3 regions of the Microbulbifer epialgicus genome follow, and region 3 is predicted to be linked to each of the others. Evidence: predicted binding sites of a transcription regulator. Region 3 holds the regulator's gene; each other region holds the start of a gene.
The links. Region 3 encodes LexA, which represses DNA repair genes until DNA is damaged. Its sites were predicted from a motif close to ACTGTNTNTANANACAGT; they were not measured.
Positions count from the first base shown of each region.

Region 1 (3,277 bases), on a different contig from region 3:
GTGGGTAACGCAGATTACCTGGCCACTGCAGCTATTGCGGGTCTCGCCCAGCTGGCGTAGCAGGCGACCCACAACATCACCGGTGGCACCACCGATGCCCACATCCACTTCATCGAAGACCTGGGTGGGGGTGCGCGAAGTTTGCGCCGTTACCACCTGGATAGCGAGGCTGACTCGCGATAGTTCACCGCCGGAGGCAATTTTACCCAGGGGCCGCGGTGGCTGACCGGGGTTGGTGGAAATCAGGATTTCCACCTCCTCCAGGCCATGGCTGCAGGGCTTATCCAGGGATTGCAGGGCCAGTTCTACCTGTGCATGAGGCATGGCCAGATCGCCCAGTTGTTGATTTACTGCATCGGCAAGGGCTGTGGCAGCCTCTGAGCGCAGTTTGCTCAACTTGCCTGCAGTTTTGCGGAACTGCTGCTCCAGTTTTTCGCACTCCGCTGCGAGTCGTTCCAGGGCGTCTGCGGAGCCTATATTGTCCAGTTCTTCTTGCAGCTGTTGCTGCAGGGATGGCAGTTCCTTGGGTTGTATCCGGTGTTTGCGCGCTGCCTGGTAAATAGCGCTGAGGCGTTCCTCTACTTCTGACAGGCGCTCCGGGTCCATCTCAAAGCGGTCGATATGCCGAGATAAAGTGCCGGCAGCCTCATCCACCTGGATGCGTGCGCTGTCGAGCATCTGTGCCACTTCCACCAGTGCCGGTGCCTGCTCGGGCATGGCTGATAGAAGCTGAAGGGCGCGGTGAATTTGCTCGGCGATATCGCCTTCGCCGCCGGATAGCAGGGCGGCCAGCTGGTAGCTGCCGCTGAGGATTTCACCGGCATTGGCCAACTGGCGTTGCTCACTCTCCAGGGCTTCAACTTCTCCCTCACTCAAGTCCAGATGCTCAAGCTCTTTGAGTTGGTACTGCAACAGGTGGCGCCGTGCCTCGGCCTCTTCAACACTGTCGGCCAGGGTGCGGTAGCGGCGGTATTGGTCTTGCCAGGTCTTGTAGCGGCTGCGGGTTTCAGCTGCCAGCTCTTGGGCTTGGGCAAACTCGTCCAGAAGGCGGCGGTGGGTTTCCTTTTTCAGTAGGGATTGATGTTCGTGCTGGCTGTGGATGTCGATCAATTGCTCGCCCAGGGCACGCAGTTGCAGCAGGGTTACCGGTTGGCCATTGATATAGGCCCGCGAGCGACCGTCTGCGCCGATGGTGCGGCGCAGGATAACTTCTTGTCCTGCATCCAGCTCCTGGGATTCGAGCCAGGGGCCGGCGGCGGGGTGCTCTGAGATATCAAAAGTCGCACTGATATCGGCGCGGTTGGCCCCTGCGCGAACAAGTTCGGCACTGCCGCGACCTCCGAGGGCGAGTCCCAATGCATCCAGTGTGATGGATTTACCTGCGCCGGTTTCGCCGGTGAGGGTGCTGGTACCGGGACCAAACTCCAACTCCAGTTGGTCCACCAGAGTGAACTGGCTGATAGACAGGTGCAGCAACATATAGAGATCGCTTCTGTGTCCTTGTTATGGATGGGCGTGAACACCCAATTAGTGGTTATTTATACAGTATTCATCTCTGGTTAGCTACAACGTCAAGCACAGATTTCCCAGCTACTGTGCGCTAGCGCGAAAAACCACTTGAACTGTGCGGGGATGGCCCCATATAGCCACCAGAGCCCGCGGGACGGGCCCCATCATTACTGACAGAGTCGACGCGACGGAGAAAGCAGTGGCCAGAGAGCGCAGCGAAGAAGATCAGACTACAGAGGGAGTGCAGCCGGAAGCGCTGGCTGACGAGCACACAACAGCTACAGACGAGGCGGTTTCCGCGGAGATAGAAGACCCTTCCGCAGCCGAGCGCGAGCAGGCCGAGGAGGCTCTGCACGAAGAGGCAGAAAGTGCCGATGCGCTGCACGATGAAATTATCAAGCTGCAAGAGCAGCTGGCGGTGCAAAAAGATATCGCTCTGCGCGCCCAGGCTGAGGAGCAGAATGCCCGCCGCCGCGCCCAGCAGGATATCGACCGTGCGCGCAAGTTTGCGGTGGAGAAACTGCTGCAGGATTTACTGCCCGTAGTGGACAACCTGGAGCGCGCCCTCGCCACTATCGATAGCGCTGATGAATCCAACAAAGCGTTGGTGGAAGGAATTGAGCTTACCCACAAATCTTTCGTCGATACCCTGACGAAAAATTCCGTGGAAGTCGTCGATCCGGCCGGTGAGCCCTTCGACCCGGAATTGCACCAAGCCATGACCCAGATACCCAACGGGGAGGTAGAGCCGAATACGGTTCTGGAAGTATTTCAAAAAGGTTATCGCCTCAACGGTCGCTTGGTGCGCCCGGCCATGGTGGTGGTCAGCAAAGCGCCGTAACAGCAGAAGTGTAAAACGGCCTTGAATTTTATCGGCCGGCACCAATATAGCTGACATCAGAAGAATTATCCGTGCGTTGTATACAGATCAGAGCTGGCGGCGCGCAACAAACGAGGAATTGACTAATGGGAAAAATTATCGGCATCGACCTGGGTACCACTAACAGTTGTGTAGCGGTACTGGATGGTGACAAAGCGCGTGTAATCGAGAACGCCGAAGGCGATCGCACTACGCCTTCTATTGTTGCTTTCACTGACGACAACGAAATCCTGGTGGGTCAGTCCGCCAAGCGTCAGGCGGTGACCAATCCCCAGAATACCCTGTTTGCGGTTAAGCGCCTGATCGGCCGTAAGTTCAAGGACGATGTCGTACAGAAAGATATCAAGATGGTTCCTTACACCATCACCGAAGCTGACAACGGTGACGCCTGGGTAGAAGCGAAGGGCGATAAGAAAGCGCCGCCGCAGATTTCTGCCGAAGTCCTTAAGAAAATGAAAAAGACCGCGGAAGATTTCCTCGGTGAGAAAGTGGACGCTGCGGTAATTACCGTGCCAGCCTACTTTAACGATTCCCAGCGTCAGGCGACCAAAGACGCCGGCCGTATCGCTGGCCTGGACGTTAAGCGCATTATTAACGAACCGACTGCCGCAGCACTGGCCTATGGCCTGGACAAGCAGGGCGGTGATCGCACCGTAGCGGTGTTTGACCTGGGTGGCGGTACTTTCGATATCTCCATCATTGAAATTGCCGACGTTGATGGCGAAAAACAGTTCGAAGTACTGTCCACCAACGGTGACACCTTCCTCGGCGGTGAAGACTTTGATCTGCGTCTGATCGACTACCTCGCAGAAGAGTTCAAGAAAGACCAGGGCATCGATCTTAAAGGCGATCCCCTGGCTATGCAGCGTCTAAAAGAAGCTGCAGAAA
Region 1 is NZ_JBGMEK010000014.1:61,478-64,754, reverse strand. Features, by position in the region: gene recN (DNA repair protein RecN) at 1-1,479, opposite strand, end outside; gene grpE (nucleotide exchange factor GrpE) at 1,709-2,350, shown strand; gene dnaK (molecular chaperone DnaK) at 2,476-3,277, shown strand, end outside.
Region 1: a site for LexA is predicted at 1,530-1,547, ahead of recN (DNA repair protein RecN). Genes of this name have one in related genera too.

Region 2 (3,277 bases), on a different contig from region 3:
GGCCACGGTGAGTAAACAGCATTTGCTCGTGGAAACTACCCTTGCCGCAGGTGGCAGTAACCTCAAGGGAGGCCCCCGGTAAGCTACTTTGCCTTTCCAACTGGCGCTTGTGCTGGGTAAACGGCACCAGGGCCGCGCGAGTAGGCACTATGTCCAGACCGAACTGACTGGCAATCTCATAACCGAAACCGGTAGCGCCCATAGTGGGAATTGATAAACCACCGGTCGCCACTACCAGAGATTCACAGGAGACCGCCCCCATACTGGTTTCCACCCGGTAACCACCGCCCGCTGCCTTTACTCTGGAAATAGTACAGCGGGTACGAACCTGAGCTTTGGCAGTACGGCATTCCGCCAACAGTAAATCAACAATATCCTTGGATTTATTGTTGCAAAATAGTTGCCCGAGAGTTTTCTCGTTGTAGGGAATCCCGTGCTTTTCTACCAGCGCAATAAAATCCCATTGGCTATAACGTGCCAGGGCCGATTTGCAGAAATGTGGGTTGCGACTGTAGAAATTTTCTGCACTGGTATAGAGGTTGGTGAAATTGCAGCGGCCGCCGCCAGACATCAGTATTTTTTTACCGACTTTATTGGCATGGTCCAGCACCAGCACACTACGGCCGCGTTGACCAGCAGTAGCCGCACACATCAATCCCGCCGCCCCAGCGCCGATAATTAAGACATCGACGCGCTCAGGCAGCTGGCTTTTGGATACTTCGTTCATGGAGAATAGATAGCTGCGCAGCTCAACCGCCGCTGGCGATCACGTGCGCGGCAGGGTCACGCCACGCTGGCCCTGGTACTTGCCACCGCGATCAGCGTAGGACACATCGCAAACCTCGTCCGACTCGAAGAACAGCATCTGCGCTACCCCTTCGTTGGCGTAGATCTTCGCCGGCAGATTGGTGGTGTTTGAGAACTCAAGAGTCACATGCCCTTCCCACTCCGGCTCCAGCGGCGTCACATTAACGATAATACCGCAACGGGCATAAGTGGATTTGCCCAGGCAAACGGTTAAAACAGAGCGCGGAATCCGGAAATACTCCACAGTGCGTGCCAGGGCAAAAGAGTTCGGCGGGATAATACAGTGGTCACCTTCCACATCCACAAAGCTGTTTTCATCGAAGGTCTTCGGGTCAACAGTGGCTGAGTGCACATTGGTAAAAATCTTAAACTCTCGGGCGCAGCGCACATCGTAGCCATAGCTGGAGGTGCCATAGGAGATGAGTCGATCGCCATCATCGTTATGACGCACCTGGCCTGCCTCAAAAGGCTCAATCATGCCGTGCTGCTCGGCCATCCGGCGGATCCACTTGTCGGACTTGATACTCACTCCGTCCCCCTAAAAAAGAATTATCAGTGCTCGAATTAAGAGGCGGAATCATAGCGGGTTTGCGCTGTGCAAAAAAGTGCCAATACGCCCTTCTCTCTCTTGTTGCCTACAGATGATTACTGTATAAATTAACAGTATCACTGTACAAGCATACAGCCCACCTTCAGTACTGCACTGGGGACAGGGGCCCAATCGATTGGTGAAGTCGTGAGCAGCGCAGAAAACTTCTTTGAAAACAACCAGTTAGAGACTCAATCCAAACACCGCAAGCTGGAACACCTGCTTGCCAGAGCGGACATATGGCAAGCGGCCAACGAGCAACGGCGCTCGGGTACAGGTATCGCAAGTGGCTTTAGGAGCCTGGATGCCCTACTCAGTGGTCACGGCTGGCCCCGAGGAGCCACCACTGAGTTACTTATGGATCAAACCGGTGTTGGCGAACTGGCCCTATTGCTACCCAGCCTCGCCCGGCTTACCCAGGCGGAGCAAATGGTAATACTGGTCACCCCCCCCTTCATACCCTATGCGCCGGCCCTGGCCAGCAGTGGCGTGCACCTGGAGAAATTACTGCTGTTACACCCTCGTGGACAAAAGGATACTCTTTGGTCCCTGGAGCAATCCCTGCAATCCGGGAGCTGTGGCGCCCTATTGAGCTGGCAAGGGCAGCACTCCCTAGAAGACAAAGACCTGCGCCGCCTGCAGCTGGCAGCCCGCAACGGAGAGTGCCTGCACTTTCACTTCCGCCCGCTGGCAGAATCCGCCAACCCCTCCCCCGCCAGCCTGCGCCTACAGCTGGGCAGTGATGGTGCGCAACTAGCGGTAAAACTACTTAAACAGCTAGGTGGCCCCAGCGGCCAGTGTTTACACTTGGCTCGTCCAGCCAATCTGGTCCGCCGTGACCAGCCATTACACTGACTGCAATCAGCAGGCCCACTCCTATGCTTTGGCTCTGTATCCAATTTCCCAAACTCCCCCTGGAAGTTCTCACCCGCGCCCTGGATAAAAACGCGCAGACAGGGGCCCTTGCCGTGGTGGAGAAGCAACATATTGTCGAGTGTAATGAATCTGCCGGCGATCGCGGTGTGGAGCCCGGCCTCAGTATTGCCACCGCCTGCGCACTGAGCGCTGACCTTCAACTCCTGGAACGGGATTCGGAGCGGGAGCAACAGCAACTGGAACAGCTGGCACAGTGGGGCTACAGCTTTACTCCGGTAGTCTCCCCGGAGACAGCGAGCAGTATTGACAATGGCGATAGCCGCCCAGCTTGCCTGAACCTGGAATTAAGCGGCTGCCTAAAGGCCAATGGCGGTCTCAGGCCACTTTTGGAGCAACTCCAGGAAGAACTGAAGCTGATGGGTATTGGCAGTATTATGGGGCTAGGACACAGCCCCAGTGCTGCCCGTATGCTCAGCCAGCTAGCAGAACATCGACAGTGGCTGGCTCGAACCCATTCAGCACCTAGCCCACAGCAGTGGAAACAGTGGATCAGCTTTTCCCCAAGCAAGCTGCTCGATTGTGACAACAAAACCATTGCCAAGCTCTACGCCTGCGGCATCAAGCGGGTGAGCCAATTACTGGCCATTCCCCTGTCTGAGGTGGGCTCCCGCTTTGGCCGTTCATTCGTAGATTATTTAGCGCGCCTTAATGGCAGCCGCCAGGACCCGATACCCAGCTATCAACCTCCCGCCCAGTTCGAGAGCGAGCTATTTTTCCCCAGCCCCCTGGATAATAGCGAGCAGCTGCTTTTCCCCATCGGCCGCCTGCTCAGGGAGCTTTGCCAACAGTTGCAGCGACGCCAACTTTATACCCAGCAACTGCACTGGCAGCTGGACTTTGGACAGAATCAAAGGAAAGCGTTCACTGTGGAAATTTCCCGCCCGCAGCTGGAACCCCAACGCCTGATCGCATTGACAAAACTGCAACTCGAAAGGCACTCCCTGC
Region 2 is NZ_JBGMEK010000032.1:8,922-12,198, forward strand. Features, by position in the region: gene ACCI49_RS14190 (BaiN/RdsA family NAD(P)/FAD-dependent oxidoreductase) at 1-727, opposite strand, end outside; gene dcd (dCTP deaminase) at 767-1,336, opposite strand; gene imuA (translesion DNA synthesis-associated protein ImuA) at 1,544-2,251, shown strand; gene ACCI49_RS14205 (Y-family DNA polymerase) at 2,275-3,277, shown strand, end outside.
Region 2: a site for LexA is predicted at 1,455-1,472, ahead of imuA (translesion DNA synthesis-associated protein ImuA). Genes of this name have one in related genera too.

Region 3 (3,277 bases):
TTCGGTAAATATTTTGGTTGTACCAATGAAACCTGTAAGAACACGCGTAAGCTGTTGAAGAATGGCCAGCCTGCCCCTCCCAAAATGGACCCGGTACCTATGCCGGAGTTGGCTTGCTTAAAGGTAGAAGACCACTACATCCTGCGTGATGGAGCTTCGGGCTTATTTCTTGCAGCCAGCCAGTTCCCCAAAAATCGAGAGACTCGCGCTCCCCTGGTTAGAGAGTTGCTCCCGCATAAAAGCGAGATCGACCCCAAATACAGTTTCCTATTCTCAGCACCTGTAGAGGATGATCAGGGGCGGGACACTGTAATTCGTTTTAGCCGCAAGACACAGGAACAATATGTACAGTCTGAAGAAGAGGGCAAAGCGACTGGTTGGCGAGCCTTCTATCGAGATGGTGGTTGGCAGGTTGAAGCTGGCAAGGCTACTACGGCGAAACGTAAACCTGTACGTAAGAAAGCGGCTGCAAAGAAGTAAATGAGTAACCCCTATACTGGCCAGGTTGCTTCAGCCTTGCGCAAAGCCCAGCTGTTGTTGCAGATGACCTGTGAAACGCCACTGCAAAGGACTGCGCTGGAGGAAGGGGTAATATTGCAGCTCTGGAAAGCCTACAAGGCTTTCCTCGCTGAATTGTCCCATCAATTGCAGCTGGATATTGAGCCTGAATCCCTGCAGATCATCGCAGACAGCCTAGAGGCTCAGGGGCGGGCCAGCAATGAAGTTAAGGAGCTACAGCAGTTGGGCTCTGAGTCTGATACCTGGCTGAGCCAGCTGCTGTTGATCTGGAGCCGGTTACTAAGCCTTTCCCCGAGTCCAGAGCCCATACGCAAAGGGGCCAACCTTATCCCTCTGCACAATGTTGCCAGTCCCGTACCTTTGGTTGTTTCTGCTGAAGTGCTACAGGAATGGCATGCGGCCCTGAGTGAGTTGGTACATCGGCAGCGCGCCAATTTGGAAGAGTGTTGAACCGGATACCTGCGTAGTTTCTTCCTTGTAGTTTGCGCCCACTGATACTTTTAAAAAGCCTGTGGTACACTTGGCGCAAACTGATGTGCCGTGAAGGAAAATCGAATGTCCTCAGAAACTTTTGAAATTATCGAGCTGGCCAATGGCGACGTGGCATTGCGCCGTGCCGGCCACAAGGAGGACCCTCTGGTGAGTATTCATTTCTCAGCCGAGAGTCTCCAGTTTCTGAGAAAACATAAAGTGGCCGTGGCCCGTGCAATGCTGGAAGCTGGTATTGAGGCAGTACAGAATTTGAATGATCTGGAGCCCGGGTACTTTGAGGAAGAAGATGAGTCAATGCCGGTTAATCACACGATTCACTAATTGAAAGGTTAACGCAGATTTGAAACAACAGCGGCCAAAGGCCGCTGTTGTTGTTTTAGCCGGGGGCTATTGGTTGGGTAGTTAAGGGGTCTGGCGAATGACACCTACCGCCAGCCCCTCGATGACAAAATTCTTGTCCCGCATATCCACCTGGATGGTTTCAAAATCTTCATTTTCTGGCAGTAGTTGCACAGTTGCCTGATTGCCTTTTCGGCGAAAGCGTTTCACGGTTACCTCTTCGTCAATACGAGCTACGACAATCTGGCCATTCCTGACTTGCTCGGTTTTCTGTACTGCGAGAAGATCGCCATCCAAAATACCTGCGTCACGCATACTCATACCATGTACGCGCAACAGGTAGTCTGCTGGGGGGTGGAAGAAGCTGGCGGGGAGGTCGCAATAATCTTCGATATGCTCAGCTGCCAGAATGGGGCTGCCCGCCGCCACGCGCCCGACAATCGGCAAGCCCGATTGATGGTCGGGAATGCGAATTCCCCTGGAGGCGCCAGCGACCATCTCAATAGCCCCTTTTCGCGCTAGTGCTTTCAGGTGCTCTTCAGCGGCATTTGGCGAACGGAAACCCAGCTCTTGAGCGATCTCTGCTCGGGTCGGAGGATAGCCTGTATCGTCCAGATAGGCTTTGATCAGTTCTAAAACTTGAGTCTGACGTGCGGTGAGATTGGTCATAGAGTTACCTAGTTTTTCTGTATTTATATACAGTTGCTGGGATTATATACAGAATTAAGGTTCACGCAATCCTCACTCCCTCTCTCTTCATAAGCTGCTACATTGTTTATGAAAACAAGGCATGAAGACGATAGTTGAAAGACCTGACAGCGAGGGAAAAGAATAATGCTAGATGTAAAAATGCCAGAGGCCTGGCGAGTTCTACGCATACAGTCTGAATTGGTCGATGGAATAGAGCGTTTGGTGCCGCTCAGTGGGGCGGTAACCGTTTTTGGGGGGGCGAGATTTACCGAGGACAGTCCGGAATATCAACAGGGGGTAAAGTTGGGAGAGCTGTTGGCGGCGGAAGGTGTCCCGGTTATTACTGGTGGAGGTCCGGGACTGATGGAGGCCTGCAATCGAGGCGCTTTCGATCAACCCGGCACTTCAATTGGGCTAAATATTGAGCTGCCATTCGAGCAAACAGCGAACCCTTACCAGGATATCAGTTTAAATTTCCGATACTTTTTTGTTCGTAAATTTATGTTCGTTAAGCATGCCGTAGGCTTTGTAGGATTACCTGGAGGCTACGGAACACTGGATGAGCTGTTTGAAGCACTAACCTTGGTACAAACGCAAAAGGTGCGGCGTTTTCCAATAGTGCTGGTGGGTAAACGCTACTGGACGGGGCTTTATGACTGGTTGGTAAACACTGTGCTTGAGCGCAATTGTATTGATGCTAGTGATCTGGACTTGTTCCATATCGTCGATACTGTCGAAGAGACAGCGGACTTGATTATGAAATATATGCGTACTAGGGAATAACTAAAAGTAATTCAATTAGTGTTTTTAGGCTTCCCCCCATTTCAACCTCTCTAACTTACGAGGCAGCCCGTAGCCCATTTCAGGAAACCTAACTTTGCCTATTTTCGGTCCCCAATTATCGAGACTTGCTAGTTTAACAGACCTCTTATTATCTGCTCTGGAAAGTAGGCCAGATGAGACGGCACTTGTATCTGGAAATCAAATATGGACCTGGCGACAATTACAGCGGGATATTGATGCTTTTGCACTGGGCTTGGCCGCAATGGGGTTACAGGAAAGTGATCGAATCGCATCTTTGATGCCCAATCGAGGCGAGACTCTTATCTTTTATCTCGCATGCTTGAAAATTGGTTTGGTTGTAGTTCCATTGAACTATCGATATACATTACCTGAGATTGACTATGCCCTTGAAGTGAGTGGCGCAGTAGCGTTGAGTGTGAGTGCTGAACGTGGC
Region 3 is NZ_JBGMEK010000030.1:29,498-32,774, forward strand. Features, by position in the region: gene topA (type I DNA topoisomerase) at 1-480, shown strand, start outside; gene ACCI49_RS13715 (DUF6586 family protein) at 481-969, shown strand; gene ACCI49_RS13720 (hypothetical protein) at 1,075-1,332, shown strand; gene lexA (transcriptional repressor LexA) at 1,414-2,019, opposite strand; gene ACCI49_RS13730 (LOG family protein) at 2,185-2,823, shown strand; gene ACCI49_RS13735 (class I adenylate-forming enzyme family protein) at 2,918-3,277, shown strand, end outside.